DNA from 3 places in the Rhizobium sp. PAMB 3174 genome. Region 1 is predicted to be linked to each of the others. Evidence: riboswitches for the same ligand, from Rfam matches in the RefSeq annotation. Region 1 holds a riboswitch; each other region holds the start of a gene.

Region 1 (5,522 bases):
AGCGCTCATGTGGATCAGCGCCGCACTCTGCGCTGCCTGGTTCGTGCTATACATGACCCTCGGATACCGGGTCGCCGCGGTCAGCGTTGGGGTTCTGGGCCTGGCGATGGTCACCTCCCTTCTGATGCTGAAGGCAGGCATGGTTCAAGCCGGGCTCCTCTTTTCGCAAATCACCAGCTACATCTTCGTCTGCCATTTCGCCCTGTGCTTCGACATTCCGGACGCGGACACGCCGCGCATCCTGCATATCTACCTGCTGGTGATCGCCCTTGTCGGCTACGTCAATTACCAGCGACAACGCTCATGGCTGCAGATCGGCATCATCGCGGCCTGCCTTGCCGGCTTCGTCTTTTTCGCGAGCAGCAATTTCAGCATCCCGGCTGCGACCCCAATCTCCGGCACGGTTCGCGGCCCCCTGGCCATCATCAATGCCGGAATCCTGACAACGCTGTTTTCCGGTATCGTTGTGGTCCTGCAGACGAACGCCGCCGAACAAGGCGGCCTTGTGCGGGAATTGCTGCTCGGCGTCAGTCGCGGCGAGTTCGAACTCTTCTACCAGCCGCAGGTCGACCGCGGCGGCCGGACAATCGGGGCCGAGGCCCTGTTGCGCTGGCAACATCCCAAACGGGGCTACATCTCCCCGGCCGAGTTCATTCCGCTCGCCGAGCGCAGTGGCATCATGCCGAAGATCGGCAGCTGGGTGCTGAAGGAAGCGTGCCAGACGTTGTCGGCGTGGAACGCCAACGCCAGCACAAGGCACCTGACGCTGGCGATCAACATCACCGCCGACCAGTTTCTGCTGACGGATTTCGTGCAACTGGTGGAGGGTACCGTCAGGACCTATGGCGTCGATCCTAAGCGGCTGAAGCTGGAGCTGACGGAAAGCGTGTTCGTCGCCGATGTCGAAGGGCTGGCCGCCAAGATGACGGCCCTGCAGGATATCGGCATCGGCATTTCGCTCGACGACTTCGGCACCGGCTACTCGTCGCTGAGCTATCTGCGCAGACTGCCGCTCACGCAATTGAAGATCGATCGCAGCTTCGTACGCGGCGTGTCGGAAAACGAACTCGACGCCTCGCTTGCCAAGACCATCGTCCAGATGGGGCACGATCTGAGCCTCGACGTGCTGGCGGAAGGCGTGGAGACGGAGGCGCAATACCGCTTCATGCTCGACTGCGGCTGCAGCGCCCTCCAGGGCTACTATTTCGGCCGTCCGATGACTTTGGCCGATTTCGAGCTGCGGGTGCCGACGACCATCTGACGGTCCAGCCGGCTCCGCGCTGCTCGAAGTTGATCGAGGCCTTTGTCAGGCCTCGATCTCGACATCCGTCAAGGGACGCGAGCAGCAGGCGAGGATGTAGCCCTCGTCGATCTCGTCGTCGAGAATGCCGCCATTGTGCTGCATATCGACCTTGCCCGACAGGCACTTGACCCGGCAGGTGCCACAGATGCCGGATTCGCAGGCCGCGCCGATGCGCACGCCGTTGGCACGGGCCGTCTGCAGCACGGTAAAGCCCGGCTGACACTCGACATTCTTGCCGCTGTCGGCGAAGCGCACCTTGAACGACGGTTCCTCGTCCTTGTCCTCGTTGACGACGATCGGCATGTCGGCGATCGGGGCGGCCGTCGCGAAGGCCTCCTGGTGATAGCGGCTCATGTCGAAGCCGGCGGTCTCCAGCGATTCCCGCACCGTCGCCATGAACGGCTCGGGTCCGCAGCAGAACACCGTGCGGTCAAGGAAGTCCGGCGCCAGCAGCGCGATCTTGGCCTTGTCGACCCGGCCCTTCAGGCCCGACCAGAACTGCGAACGCTCCAGCTGCTCGACGATCAGGCCGAGCGAGAAGTTCGGCATGTAGCGCGCCTTGTACTCCAGCTCCGAGCGGAAGATGATGTCGTTCGGCGAACGGGCGCAGTGGATGAAGGCGATGTCGCTGTCCGGTTCGCGGTCGCCGAGGTCGCGGGTCATCGACATCATCGGCGTGATGCCGGAGCCGGCCGAGATGAACAGGTACTTCTCGCCCGGATGACGGACATAGGAGAAATCCCCGCGCGGACCGTGCGCCTTGATCTTCATGCCCGGATAGAGGCTTTCCTGCATCCAGCGGGTACCGATGCTGTCCTTCTGCGCCTTGACCGTGACGGCCAGCATGAAGGGCCGCGACGGGCTGGACGACAGCGTGTAGGTGCGCAGCACCGGTTCCGGTCCGACCGGCAGTTCCAGCGTGACGAACTGGCCGGGCAGATAGCGGAACCAGCGGTTCTCCTTGTCCGCCCGGAAGGTGAAGGTCATCGTGTCCGGCGCTTCCGGCGTCCAGCCAACACATTCCAGCATGTCTTCATTGTCGCTCCAGGGGAGCATTTCGTCGACATGCTTGAAGGGAGCTTTTTTCACGCTGCTCATTACGCGACAACCGACAGCTTGGTCTGATCGCCCTGCAGGCGGTCGATCATGAAGTTGGTGTACCACTCGACGAACTGCATGACGCCGCCTTCATGGTCGGGCGAATACGGACCGGGCTCATAGGCCGGCGAACGGATGCCGAAGGCGTTTTCCTCGACGATGCGACGGTCCTGGTCATTGGTCTCGTTCCAGACGTGGGTCAGCTCCTCGAGGTCGTAGTCGACGCCCTCGACGGCATCCTTGTTCACCAGCCACTTGGTCGTGACCATGGTCTCTTCCGGACCAAGCGGCAGCACGCGGAAGGAGATCGCGTGATCGCCCAGCATGTGGTTCCAGGTGGTCGGATAATGGAACAGCAGCATGGTGCCGATGTTGCCGACGGTGACGTCAGAGGACAGCGGCTTCTTGACTGCCGGCTTGCCGGACATGGTGTAGCTGACGGCGCCTTCGATCAGTGGCATGCGGGCGGCGCGGAACTGGCCGCTGTCATGCATCTTGAACTGGCTCGGCAGGCCGGCGTCCTCGCAATGCTTCCAGTGGGCAGCGATGACAGGGTCATCGCCCGCGCCCTGCGTGCCGGTAACCGACGGGGCTTCCGGGTATGTGCGGCAGAGCTCCGGATGGTTGCCGGCGCAGTGGTAGCATTCGCGGTTGTTTTCCCAGACGAGCTTCCAGTTGCCCTTCTCGATAATGGTCGACTGGTGGGCGATCTTGGCTTCCTTGAGACGGTGCGGCCCGACATAGGCATCGACCATTGCGCGGACGGGTTCAAAGTCGGGAGCGACCTTGGCGAGACAGACGAAGATGTAGCCGGCCACCGTTTCGCAATGCATTTTCTTCAGCGAAAACTGCGACTTGTCGAAGTCGTCACCCATCTGCCGGGCAAACAGCAGCGAGCCGTCGAGTTCGTAGGTCCACTGGTGGTACGGGCAAACGAGCTTGGCGGAGGCGCCGCGCTCGGTGTTGCAGACGCGCGAACCGCGGTGACGGCAGGAATTGTGCAGGGCGCGGATGACACCGTCGCGGCCACGCACGACGACGACCGGATAATCGCCGACCTGAACGGTGAAGAAATTGCCTGCCTTCGGGATTTCGCAGTCATGGCCGATGAAGAGCCAGTCGCGATACCAGATCGTTTCCATATCCAGCTTGAAATAATCCGGATCGGTGTAGAAGGCCTGCTCCAGGCTGAAGCCTTCGCGACGGTTGTTCAATTGCCGCAGCACAGTGTTACGAATATCCATGACCCATCCTCATGCGCCAAAAAAAATCAGTGATGCAGACAACCGACAGGTCACGGCCGGCTGGGAGCACCGACAGTTGGAGACCCCGGCCGGTTGCTGCGGCCAAGTTTCAAAATCCATGCTTCAGGCTGGTTTCCGGGCTGAAGAGCCTCCCGTCGCTGCGGGAACTGGCCGTTCCGGACCATGCCGGTGGTTCTTGCGCCAGTTTCAAGCTCTTATACCGTTGCTAGGCAGCGCCGGATTTTCACCGGCTTTCCCAATTTTCCGCCCTCCCTAGCAGGGCGAGACCTTGAGCCTGAACACACTATAGTTGGGAACCGATGTCGCAGACACGCTGCCAGCGACACGCGACACGACAATTGACGACACGCAAGAACGTCGCAGACGGGACAGGCAAGCGGTCGAGGACGGCTCTTAACCGGCGGTTAACCACGTTTTGCGACGATGATGGACCATAGCGGAGCCCTGCACGTGTCCGAAGCCATGAAGACCAGATATTACCAGGCAGCGGAGAAAAAGCCGAAGCTTCCCGGACAGGCGGTTCACTCCGAGTTCCTGCGCACCGGCCGCATCGTGCGCAGCAAGGAAAACTGGCTGGAAGAGGAACGGCGCTACCTCACCTACGAGGAGGTCGCCCAGCGCACGGGCAAGATGCTGATGTCCGCCGGCGAACGGACCCATGAACGGTTGAACCGGTTTCACAAGTCGATCCAGTTTCCGAAGATTATCTTTCACCGCACGTTCGAGCAGAGCCCGCATCTCGGCTATTGTCACATCACGGCCGCGCGGACGAACCATCCGCGCTTCAACGAGGTCATCTGGGCCTTCTACATCGCCAACTTCTTCTCCGAAATCGGCGGCACGGACGCCTTCTTCGGGCGTCTGAACCTCAAATATCCGCGCATGTACTTCGCCGTGGCGGTCAACCAGAACCAGCCGGTCCCCGCAGAAAGGCCGGCGCAGACCAAGCCACGGACGGCGATGGCACAGCTGCCGGCGCCGCCACGCCTGCAGATCGACCGCAGCATCAACAATGGCGGCATCCTCTTCCAGACGCACGAGAAGAAGGAAGCGGTCAAGAACGTCCTCCTGCTCGGCGCCCGCGACGAGGCACTGAGGCGAATCATTCAGGCGCTCTGACGCACCCGGTTCCCCTACCCTGCTCCGATCGGACGCAGTTGAACACCCGGCCGTTCCGGGCTAAGGACATGCGCATTCCGAAGACCGGTGAGCCATGGCCCGCATTATCGACATCACCCGAAATCCCGACGAGGCGATTGCCGCGGCCCTGCCTCTGCTGGAGGCCGGCCGGCCGATCGCCATGCCGACCGAGACGGTCTATGGGCTGGCGGCGGATGCGACCAACCCAGCGGCCGTCACCGCCATATACGAGACCAAGGGCAGGCCGCGCTTCAATCCGCTGATCTGCCACATGGCCGACAAGGCGATGGCGGAACGCTATGCGACCTTCGACCCCGTTTCGGCGCAACTGGCGGACGCCTTCTGGCCCGGGCCGTTGACGCTCATCCTGCCGCTGAAGGAAGGCTCCGGCGTCCATCCCCTCGCAACCGCCGGGCTGGAGACCGTCGGCGTGCGTGTCCCGCGCGGTTTTTCCGCCTCGCTGATCAAGGCTTTCGACCGTCCGCTCGCAGCCCCCTCGGCCAACACGTCCGGCAAGATCAGCCCGACGACCGCCGTCCATGTGGACGAGGATCTCGGCGAGAGGATCGATCTCATCCTCGACGGCGGCCCCGCGAAGGTCGGGCTGGAATCGACCATCGTCAAGGTCGACGGCGACGTCATCCGGCTGCTGCGTCCGGGCGGCATCAGCGCCGAAGAGATCGCCGCGGCGACCGGCCTCGAGGTCGTGCGCCATG
Region 2 (5,522 bases), 1.4 Mb from region 1:
GTCACCGTCTCGCGCACCATGGCGATACCGGCAGCGTCGAGCAGATCTGCCTTGTTGAGGATGATCAGGTCGGCGGCGGTCAGCTGGTCCTCGAACAGTTCTTCCAGCGGGCTCTCGTGATCCAGGTTGTCGTCCTGCACGCGCAGTGCGTCAACCTTGTCGTGATCGTCGGCGAAGCGGCCGGCGGCGACCGCGGCGCTGTCGACCACGGTCACGACGCCGTCGACCGTGACCTGCGTCTTGATGTCCGGCCAGTTGAAGGCGGCGACCAGCGGCTGCGGCAGCGCCAGGCCGGAGGTCTCGATGACGATGTGATCGGGGCGGTTCTTGCGCTCCAGAAGCTTCGTCATCGCCGGAATGAAATCGTCTGCGACGGTGCAGCAGATGCAACCATTGTTGAGCTCGACGATGTCGTCCTCGGTGCAGTTTTCCGCCCCGCAGCCCTTCAGCACCTCGCCATCGACGCCGAGATCGCCGAATTCGTTGATGATCAGCGCGATCTTTCGGCCATTGGCATTCATCAGCATGTTGCGGATCATCGTCGTCTTGCCGGCGCCGAGAAAGCCGGTGATCACCGTTGCCGGGATTTTTTCCTTCATCATGATCCTAACCCTTCATTTTCAGCGGCAATCCCGCCGCGATAAAATAGACTTCGGCCGCTGTCTCCGCGGCCATCTGGTGGAGCCTGCCGGCGTGATCGCGAAAGGCCCGCGCCATGGCGTTCTCCGGCACGATGCCGAGGCCGACCTCGTTCGACACCAGGATGATCCGGCTCCTCGCCTGCGGCAGGTAGTCGGCCAGCGCGCGCGAGGCGGCATCGATATCGGCCGCCGCCATCATCAGGTTCGAGACCCAGAGCGTCAGGCAATCGACGAGAATAACACGCCCCGGATCATCGACCGAGCGCAGGCTACCGATGAGATCGACCGGCTCCTCATGCGTCGTCCAGCCGTCACCGGCTCGCTCCTGCTTGTGGCGCGCGATGCGGTCACGCATCTCGTCGTCATAGGCTTGGCCCGTCGCCAGATAATGCCGGTCGAGGCCGGACTGTCGGGCAAGCCCCTCGGCGAACCGCGACTTGCCCGAACGGGCGCCGCCCAGCACCAGGACGGCGCCGGGCGGTGTCGTCGTCATGCGGCAGCTCCGGCGATCTTGCGGTTGGCAAGGCCCATCAGCAGGCCAAGCACCAGCCAGAAGACCAGCGTCGTCGCCAGTGCCGCGACAGCGAACTCGGCGGCGAGGATCGCCGGGACGTTGCTGTCGATGCTTTCGGGTTGCGGCGCGCCCCAGAGATGCGGCGCGGCGATCAGCACGAGGCCGAGAACCTTGGCCCAGGCCTCTTCACGCAGGGCCAGAAGCCAGATGCCGGCACCCGAAAGCACCACCGCGCTCAGCCACCAGATCTGGCGGGCGTCGAGATCGGCGGCAGGGAACCCCGGCAGTTCCGGCGGCAGGCCGAGGGACGGCAGCAGGTGAACGGCCAGCCAGGCGCAGGCGCCCCAGAAGATGCCGTTCGCAAGCGTGATGTCGCGGCCGGAGACAAGACTGATGCCGGCAAGCAGCAAGGCAAAACCGGCACCGGCCACAAGGTTGGCCATCAGAGTGCCGCCAAAACGGCTGACGCCGAAGAGCATGCCGCTCTCGTCGTGGCCATCGTCTTCCGCGCCATGCGCGAAAGCTGCAGACGGCAGGAAAAGCGATCCGGCGAGTTCGCCGAATGTCGAGTTCTCAGCCTTTGCGGAATGCTCGTGCTCGGACGCTCCGCCTTCATATTCCTCTGCGTGAAGAATAAGAGGCACGACTTTGACCTGCTGCGCGACGGTCATCACACCACCGGCAACAAGCCCGGCCACCAGAGCGGCCAGGAGATATTTGACAATCATGACAGGTGACCTTCGTCCTTAGTGGCAGGGAAAGCCATAGGAGTGGCGCACGTCATGGGCGGTATCGTGCAGAACCGCCGAATGCGCGAGACCGACGCCGAACACCAGGAACGCGCCGAGAAGCAGCGCGATGAAACCGGCCTTCTGGCGGTCGGAAACCGAGAGGGTAGAAGAAGATGCGATCGTAGCCATGACAACCTCCGTGCTGGCATACTGGAGGAGCCTCCTCCGAGGTTTGGGCGAATGCCCGGCACGATATGGCAGGTCTCCTGGCTCGCGGTTTCAGGCATTTCTGCCAGCAGGTCTCCCTCGCCTTCCCGGAGTTTGATGGCAGATCGCGAAAGGCGGACGATTCGTAGACAATAGAGGCGTCCAACCCCGGTTCACGCGACTGCCACTCCAGTGGCTTTTTCCGCCGAAGATCTTTCCTGCCCGTCTGCCGATAGCGCAGACAGCCGGCAGTGCGGCCCTTCGGTGGAACGGAAGACCCTCGCCACTCTACAGTCGCGGGGTCGGCTGCGATTGGAACGCCCTGCTTGGGTCCGTCCCGTCACATTCCCTTTTGATCCCGATTGGCGATTGCCGTTCGGGAACCATCCGTAATTGCAGATGATTATGGATTCCCTTGCCGCCTGTCAATTGCGTGGAAGCGACAGAGACTGTTCTCTGACCGCGGATTGAAGGAAAGCCTCAAATCCCGCTTGCCCGACCGCCAATCCGGTGCAACCTTCCCTGTGGGAAGACCCCAAGACCGCAAAGGACCGCGCATGACGGAAAACAGCTATGAGACCGGACGGTTGAACCTGCCCTTCGTCGGCATTTCCACCTTCGGCAAGCGTCCCTACGAGCCGGACTGGTCGAAGATTGCCGCCGATGTCGCCGTCATGGGCGCCCCCTTCGACTTCGGCACGCAATGGCGGGCCGGCGCGCGGTTCGGACCGCGGGCGATCCGCGAGGCTTCGACGCTGTTTTCCTTTGGTCATGCCGGCGCATACGATCACGACGACGGCGTCACCTATCTCGACGACGTGACGATCGTCGACATCGGTGACGCGGACATCATCCATACCAATACCGAGATGAGCCACGCCAACATCGAGAAGGGCGTGCGCGCCATCCTCGCCGCCGGCGCGCTGCCCATGGTGCTGGGTGGCGATCATTCGATCAACATCCCCTGCATCAATGCCTTTTCCGATCAGGGGCCGATCCATCTCGTGCAGATCGACGCCCATCTCGACTTCGTCGACGAGCGGCATGGCGTGCGCAACGGTCACGGCAACCCGATGCGCCGCGCGGCTGAAAAGGACTATGTCACCGGCCTCTCCCAGATCGGCATCCGCAACGTGTCCTCGACCGCGAAGGAAGGATACGAGACGGCGATCTCGATGGGCTCGGACATCATCACCGTGCGCGGCGCGCGCAGGCTCGGAACCGAGGCCCTGCTTGAGCGCATTCCGGCGGGCGTGAACTATTATCTGACGATCGACATCGACGGTTTCGACCCGTCGATCGCGCCCGGCACCGGCACGCCAAGTCACGGCGGCTTCCTCTACTACGAGGTGCTCGACATCATCGCCGGCCTCGCCGAGCGCGGCAACGTCGTCGGCATCGACCTCGTCGAGGTCGCACCCGACTACGACCACACCGGCACCACGGCGATCCTGGCGGCGCAGGTGTTGTTGAACACCATCGGCCGGATCTTTCATTTCCGGAAGTTGAGGGCTGGTGAGTGACGTTGCGCCCAATAGCGATCCCCTCACCTGAAAAATCTAGCACTTAGCTAATGCTAAGACGCTGATTTTTCTTCCTCTCCCGCAAGGGTAGAGGTTGGGCACAGCGTATGCGGAACGCCCCCATCTCCCCCTTGGCGGGGGAGAATGGAACTTCAACATCTTAGCGCCAGCTAAGTGTTAGAAATTCCAAGAGTGGGGGTTCGCGATGTCACTCGCCCGCGTCACCCAACCCGCATCACCCCATCGAGCCAGTCCTTGTCCAGGACCGCCTCCAGCTCCGCCGCCACCTCGTCGAGCGCCGCGTCGACGCTGGCGGCATAGTTCGTGCGTTCGCCCGAAAGCCCGAAGCTCGACAGCAGGCCGGCGCGGTAGGCGTCGCTGGAAAAGAGGCCATGCAGATAGGTCCCCATCACCTTGCCGTCCGCCGACATGGCCCCGTCCGGCCGGCCGTCGATTGTCACCGGCACCCGGGCGCAGTCCGGTCCCTTCGTTTCCCCGAGGTGGATTTCGTAACCTGCGAGTGGCGCATCATACTCCGTCGACCAGGCCGACGAATTGCGCACGGTCTTCTCCGGCGCCATCACCGTTTCGACGTCGAGAAGACCGAGGCCCGGCGCCGCGCGCACGTCTCCCTCGATCCCGTCCGGATCGAAAACCATTGTCCCCAGCATCTGGTAGCCGCCGCAAATGCCGATCACCCGTCCGCCACGTCGATGGTGGCGGACGATGTCTGCGTCCCAGCCTTGCGCGCGAAAATCCGCAAGGTCACCGATCGTGGACTTCGAACCGGGAATCACGACCAGGCCCGCGTCGTCGGGAATGCGTTCGCCCGACCTGACGAAGACCAACTCGACATCGTCTTCCGCGGCCAGCGGGTCCAGATCGTCGAAATTGGCGATGCGCGACAGGACCGGCACGGCCACTTTCAACGCGCCCGTCCCATGCCGCGCCAGCCGCTCCAGCACGACGGAATCTTCCGCCGGCAGGCGCGCCGCCGACTTCAGCCACGGCACCACGCCGAAGCACGGCCAGCCTGTAAATTCCCCGATCGCGGTAATGCCGTCACCGAAGAGTGATACGTCGCCGCGAAACTTGTTGATTATGTAGCCAGCGATCATCGCCCGGTCTTCTTCCGGCAAGATGGCATGCGAGCCGACCAGCGAGGCGATCACCCCGCCCCGGTCGATATCGCCGACCAGCACCACCGGCACATTCGCCCGCGTCGCAAAACCCATATTGGCGATGTCGCCGGCCCTGAGGTTGATTTCCGCAGGCGAACCAGCCCCCTCGACGATGACGAGGTCGGCGCCCTCGCCGGTAATCCGGAAGCTCTCCAGAACCGCGTCGAGAAGCTGCGGCTTCAGCCGCTGGTAATCGCGCCCTTTCGCCTGGCCGAACACCCGGCCCTGCAGGATGATCTGGCTGCCGACATCCGATTGCGGCTTCAGCAGCACCGGGTTCATGTGGACGGACGACGGCACCCTCGCCGCCATCGCCTGCAGCCATTGCGCCCGACCGATTTCGCCGCCGTCGTCGGAAACGGCGGCATTGTTCGACATGTTCTGCGGCTTGAACGGGCGGACCTTCAGGCCCCGGTTGGCGGCAATCCGGCAGAGGCCCGCGACAAGGACCGTCTTGCCGACGTCCGATCCCGTTCCCTGCAGCATGATCGCTTTCGCCATGGTCGCTTCATCCCTCCGTCAAAGGCAGAAAGGGATAAAGCGATCGCGGGCAATTGCAATTGCCCAATGCGTAAAAGATGAAGGGAGGAGCGACATGGCCGGGCCAGAAAAGCCAAGGCCGCGCAATCCCCAAAGGGGACGCGCGGCTCTTCGGCAACAGTGACGGCACGTACTTCAAAACTAAAGCCGTTCAATCTCCGGTACGCAATACCCGATCCGGAGAC
Region 3 (5,522 bases), 160 kb from region 1:
GCAGATCGTCACCTTCGACCTCGTGCGCAACGCCGCCGTTGCCGGCGATGCCATCACGCTCGTCCTCGACCGGCAGGTCGACGTCGCGCGCGGCGACATGATCGTTTCGCTCGACAGCCAGCCGCAGACGGGCCTTTCCTTCGACGCGCAGATCGTCGCGCTGCAGCCGGACGGCATCCAGCCCGGCAAGCGCTACTGGCTGAAGTCCGGTTCGCGCCGCCAGCGCGTGCAGGTCCAGCCGGTCAGCCGTCTGGACCTGAAGTCCGGCAAGTGGGAGCAGACCGACGAAGCCTTCACGATGAACGCCATAGGCAAGGTGCACCTCTCCTTCGACGAGGCGGCGATCTTCGACCCCTACGAGCAGAACCGCTTCACGGGCGCCTTCATCCTGATCGACCCGGACACCAACAACACGGTGGCCGGCGGCATGATCACGGCGAAGCGTTCGGACCTTTCCGGCATCAATGCCGCGGATGCCCGCGTGCTGCTGTCGCTGCCGACCGATCTCGCCGACCAGCTGATGGCGACCGAGATTTTCGCCAACCGCCGCGACGAGGCCGAAATCCGCCGCGTCAGCGCCGGCAAGGCGGCCGAAATTCTCGACAAGCTCGACTGAGCGAAATTGCCTCCCAAGCATGAAGAAAACCCCGCAGACATCATGTCTGCGGGGTTTTCATTTCAGGAACAGAATCTGCCGGGGCGGAGGGGGGGGCGACATGGCAGATCCGCTTCCTGACGGGGACCTTTATCAATCCGCGTCTCTCCTAGAAGAAGAAATACCAAATCAGCAGAACGACCACGAAGGGCACGCCCAAGAGCCAAAGTATTAAAGCGCGGATCACGTTGTTTCCTTTCCCGTTCTCTTTCGAGTTCGGTGGGAAAACGCGCCGATCGGCCGTTGGTTCCTTGCTTGACGATATTTTTTAGGAAAAATTGCGAGGCGATCTCAGGAGACGAATGCGACGCCGATTTCCTTCAGCTTGCGCCACTTGATCTCGCAGGCATGCCGGGTGTCGTCGGATAAGACGAGTTCGAACGTCTCGGGGATCTGCATTGCGTTTTCGACGAGCAGCTTGGCGCCCGTTGCCGACATGTTGCGCACCGTGCAGTTGATGGTGCTGTATTCGTGATTGAAAACGATGCGTCCCGCCTTGAGCGACCGCATCCGGTGCTCCCTGCGTCTTTCTTCTGTGTTCCCGCTTTCCATTTGCCCGTTCCTGACGTCATGTCATTGAATGCCAATGATTTAAGTCTCGATACCTTAAAGATCTGCAAACAGGGGCTGCATGGTTTTAACGATACCCGCATTTGCCGCAAAATGGCGGGGTCAAAGTCGCAAATCGGGACACAAGACGCGGGCCGAGGCCTCAGCCCAGCAATGCCTTCAGGTCCGAGGCCGGATCGGCGAGCACGCTCTTGTCCGGGTTGATGCCGCTCTCCAGCATCTTCTTGCCGGTCACATAGGCCTTGGCATCGTTGATCGCGTCGACGGCGATCAGGCGTCCATCGCGGAAATACCAGACGGAAGCGGCGCCTTCCCGTTGGCCGGGGCGCAGCAGGGTTTCGTCGTAGCCCCTGTTGAAGCCGGCGATCTGCAGCTTGACGTCGTACTGGTCCGACCAGAACCATGGTTTCGGGTCGTATGCCGCATCGCCGCCGGCCATGACGGCCGCGGCGGCCTCGGCCTGGTCGACGGCGTTCTGGACGCTTTCGAGGCGGATCTCCTCGCCCTGCCATGGAAAGACCACGCAGTCGCCCATGGCGTAGATGGACGGATCGGAGGTCCGGCAGTGCGCATCCACGACGATCCCGTTGGCGACGGCAAGACCAGCCATCGCGGCGGCGCGATCGTTGGGCGTGACGCCGATGCCGACGACGACGAGATCGACGGGAATGGTGGAGCCGTCCGAGAGTTCGGCGCCGGTTACCTTGCCGTCCTCGCCGATCAGGCGATGCAGGCCGGTTTCCTCGCGAATGACGACGCCGTGGCTTTCGTGGACGGCGCGCATGATGTCGGCGGTTTCCTTCGCCGCGACGCGCTTGAGGATGCGGTCCGCCATTTCGATGACGGTGACCTCGAGGCCGAGCTTGCGGGCGACGGCTGCCGCCTCCAGGCCGATGTAGCCGCCGCCGATGACGAGCAGCCGGCGGCGGGGCGTCATCGCCTCCGCAAGCCGGTCGCAATCATCCTTGTCGCGGACGGTGAAGACGCCGGCGAGCTCGCCGCCAATCGCTTCCGGCAGCTTGCGCGGCGTGGCGCCGGTGGCAAGCGCCAGCGTCTCGTATTCGACCCGCGTGCCGTCCTGCAGGCGGACAGTCTTCGCGGCCCGGTCGATCTCCTCAACCCAGGCAGACAGGCGGATGTCGACGTTGTTGTCGGCGAACCAGCTTTCCGGCCGGAACAGCAGGCGGTCGAAGGTCATCTCGCCGAGAAGATATTTCTTGGACAGCGGCGGGCGCTGGTAGGGAAGGCTCGCCTCGGCGCCGAGGATCGTGATCGGACGTTCGTCCTTCAGGGCCCTCAACTTGGCCGCCAGCGCGAAGCCCGCCTGCCCTGCCCCGACGATCACCAGCCTGCCAGCCATGGCACCCTCCACATATCGTTAGTATAGAAACGAATTTACCAAGATGAAGGTCTAGCGCATCGCCGCCCGAACGCCAAGGGGCCGGCCATCAAACGCGCGTGTCTCTGGCGTGAAGCCCGGGCCTTCGAAGAGGGAAAGGCGCAGTCCACAGTCCGCGCCCTTCCGGTTTCGTCGGACCGGGATCAGCCGGCCTGATGCAGGCGACGCGCGAAAAGCGGGCCGCGGCTTGCCTTGTTGAAGGACTTGGCGGCGGCAAGCACGGCGAGGTCGATCAGCGGCTCGATGAGCACGACACTCATATAGGCGACGCCGAACGAACCGACGGCGGCAAGGTTCTGAGCACCGAAGCCCTGGCCGTAGAGCGCCCAGAAGGCGACCCAGGCAACGATGCCGCCCTGATAGGTGGTCGAAAGCGCCAGCGCCTGCTTGTAGGTCACGTCGACATAGGCCGTGCGGGCAGGAATGATGCGGCGCGCGACCGCGCTGATGGCCCAGAGCGGCACGAGCAGCGTGGTGACGTTCATGCCGTATTGTGGCAGGTCGAAGGGCGCGAAGAAGACGCCCTGGATCAAGAGCCCCAGCGCCAGGCCGATCGCCGCCGGCCCCGCCCCGAACATCAACAGCAGCGTCGAGCCGAGGATCAGGTGCACCTCGGAAACGCCGACCGCATGATGCGGAAGGACCTGGAAGAAGGAAAAGACCAGCGCGGTCGTGACCGTGCTGCGCATGGCAAGCGCTGCGACGCCGCCATCGTGACGGACGGTGTCGACCGCCATCTTGAGGCCAAGCCCGAGGGCTCCGGCTGCCGTTGCGTAGGAAAGAACGATCTTGGCGCCGTCGACGACGCCGGGTTCGATATGCATGTTGACTCCTTTCCGCGCCCACCGCGCGGCAAGTGATGAGAATGGGCGAAATGCCCGGCGATGATGGCAGGTCTCCTGGCTCGCGGGTCTTCATTCGGCCTGCCTTCCCGACTTCTCTTCAAAGCCAGTGGCATCAAGGCGTCATTCGCCGCTCACAGTTGCGGGGGCAGCCATGGTCTCGGTCCCTGATGGGTACGCCTCACCATGTTCCCTTTTCATCCGCCGTCCCTGTTTCGGGGAGATGGCGGAACCATCGCCGCCAGTCGTAGAGCAGGGATTTTTCCGATTCAACTCTCGACAGGCAGAAATGCACGCCCAAATTGCCGCATTGTCATTTCGAAGGCCGGGTGATATTCGATGCCCGTCTTTCGAGTGGGGCATCGATGAAACGGCGGATCGGGACGATCAGGAACCTGTTGCACATTCTGTGTGCGCTGGCCGTGTTCGCCATCGGCTTCGCGCATAAATCCCCCGTACTTGCCTCTCAGATACCCGCCTCCGAACTGGCCGCCTATGCGCTGCCGGACGGCACCATTCCGTTCATCTGCGACAGCGCCCTCGACGACGAGGCCGGTGGCAAGAAGCATGTGCACGACCATGGCTGCGAGGCGTGCCGCATCAGCGCCGGATCAATGCTCGTGGTCCCGCCCTCCGTCGGCGGTCCGCAGGTCCGTATAAGCGGAACCGAGCGGCTGCCCGCCTATCGGGAAGCCTTCTACCGCCAGCTTTTCCCGCCCAACGCATCACCGCGCGCCCCTCCCCTTTCCGGCATTTCTGTCTGAACCGCAGCCGCCTTGGCGCGGCCGCTTTCACAGTTCGCGCCGGACTTCCGTCTCCTGACGGCTTCTGCCGGCGCCCATGCCGGATCGACACATCATGTTACAGAGGATCACCGCGGACCCGAACGCGTCCGCCCGATCGGCGAACGGGCCGCAAAGGCCGCTTGTCGCCGTATACTCACAAACATTCAACCGCTTCGAAGCCGGGTCAGCGATCACCATCGAACGCAAGGGAAGACGGGCACTCCTCGTCATCCGCGAAGGCTGCGTGGCGCTGCACCAGACCCTGCAGGACGGACGCCGCCAGATACTCGACATTCTCGGCCCCGGCCGCGTGTTCGGAAAGGGCGTCACCGACCAGCTCGGCTGTCACGCCGAGGCGCTCGCCTTCACCCGGATCGAGACCATCGCAGAGGATGGACGCGACGGCGGCGGCCAAGCCAGGGCGCTCGTGGAGTTCACGCAAAGGCTGCAGGACCACATCACCCTGCTCGGCCGCCGGACGGCGCAGGAGCGGGTCGCCTTGGCGATCCTCGATCTCGCCGGTCAGTTCGGACGCCGTGGCCATGGCGCCCGTCCCGCCGCCGGCACGTTTCGCCTCTACCTCAAGCGGGTTGACCTCGCCGACTGGCTTGGCCTGACGCTGGAAACCGTCAGCCGCAACCTGAACGGCTTCAAGCGCGCCGGGCTCATCGATTTCTCCACCCCGGAACTCGTGACCATCAAAGACCGCAAGCGGATCGCCGCCATCGCCGGCGCGGTCGACGACGAGGCTGCGCCGCGAACGCAGCTCCTCACCTGACCAACCACGCTTTCAGCCAATTCAACCCAAAACATCCAGGAAAAGGAAACACCATGCAAACCACGACAATCCGTATGCTCACGCTCATCGTCGCGCTCATGACGGCGCCGCTGGCCTGGGGGCATGAGTTCAAGGTCGGAGATCTCGAGATCATCCATCCCAACTCGCGCGCCATGATCCCCGGCGCCAAGGTTGGCGGCGGCTATCTGAAGATCATCAATCACGGCAGCACGGACGACCGGCTGGTGGCGATCAAATCCGACCGGTCCGACAACGTGCAGATGCATGAGATGTCGGTCGAAAACAACGTCATGAAGATGCGCGAGCTGCCGGACGGCATCGCCATCCCGGCCGGCAAGACCGTTGAACTGAAGAAGGGCGGCCTGCATGTGATGTTCATGGATGTCAAAAAGCCGTTCAAGGAGGGCGACATGGTCAAGGCGACGCTGGTCTTCGAAAAGGCCGGCTCCGTCGACGTCGAGTTCGCAGTCGG

Evidence for each region. Region 1 has a riboswitch for cobalamin ahead of ACU5AY_RS12960 (aromatic ring-hydroxylating oxygenase subunit alpha). Riboswitches for the same ligand answer to the same signal wherever they lie in the genome.
Region 2: another riboswitch for cobalamin. It lies ahead of ACU5AY_RS06180 (CbtB domain-containing protein); the one in region 1 lies ahead of ACU5AY_RS12960 (aromatic ring-hydroxylating oxygenase subunit alpha).
Region 3: another riboswitch for cobalamin. It lies ahead of ACU5AY_RS12190 (energy-coupling factor ABC transporter permease); the one in region 1 lies ahead of ACU5AY_RS12960 (aromatic ring-hydroxylating oxygenase subunit alpha).

The regions. Positions count from the first base shown of each region.
Region 1 covers NZ_CM128608.1:2,686,263-2,691,784, forward strand. The annotation lists gene ACU5AY_RS12950 (putative bifunctional diguanylate cyclase/phosphodiesterase) at 1-1,261, shown strand, start outside; gene ACU5AY_RS12955 (2Fe-2S iron-sulfur cluster-binding protein) at 1,307-2,401, opposite strand; gene ACU5AY_RS12960 (aromatic ring-hydroxylating oxygenase subunit alpha) at 2,401-3,645, opposite strand; cobalamin riboswitch at 3,755-3,952, opposite strand; gene ACU5AY_RS12965 (DUF6656 family protein) at 4,129-4,785, shown strand; gene ACU5AY_RS12970 (L-threonylcarbamoyladenylate synthase) at 4,880-5,522, shown strand, end outside.
Region 2 covers NZ_CM128608.1:1,293,961-1,299,482, reverse strand. The annotation lists gene cobW (cobalamin biosynthesis protein CobW) at 1-602, opposite strand, end outside; gene cobU (bifunctional adenosylcobinamide kinase/adenosylcobinamide-phosphate guanylyltransferase) at 607-1,134, opposite strand; gene ACU5AY_RS06185 (CbtA family protein) at 1,131-1,883, opposite strand; gene ACU5AY_RS06180 (CbtB domain-containing protein) at 1,902-2,075, opposite strand; cobalamin riboswitch at 2,126-2,496, opposite strand; gene speB (agmatinase) at 2,651-3,616, shown strand; gene ACU5AY_RS06170 (cobyric acid synthase) at 3,838-5,298, opposite strand.
Region 3 covers NZ_CM128608.1:2,526,954-2,532,475, forward strand. The annotation lists gene cysN (sulfate adenylyltransferase subunit CysN) at 1-616, shown strand, start outside; gene ACU5AY_RS12180 (PilZ domain-containing protein) at 947-1,165, opposite strand; gene ACU5AY_RS12185 (NAD(P)/FAD-dependent oxidoreductase) at 1,368-2,585, opposite strand; gene ACU5AY_RS12190 (energy-coupling factor ABC transporter permease) at 2,768-3,448, opposite strand; cobalamin riboswitch at 3,497-3,718, opposite strand; gene ACU5AY_RS12195 (hypothetical protein) at 3,832-4,230, shown strand; gene ACU5AY_RS12200 (helix-turn-helix domain-containing protein) at 4,325-5,029, shown strand; gene ACU5AY_RS12205 (copper chaperone PCu(A)C) at 5,083-5,522, shown strand, end outside.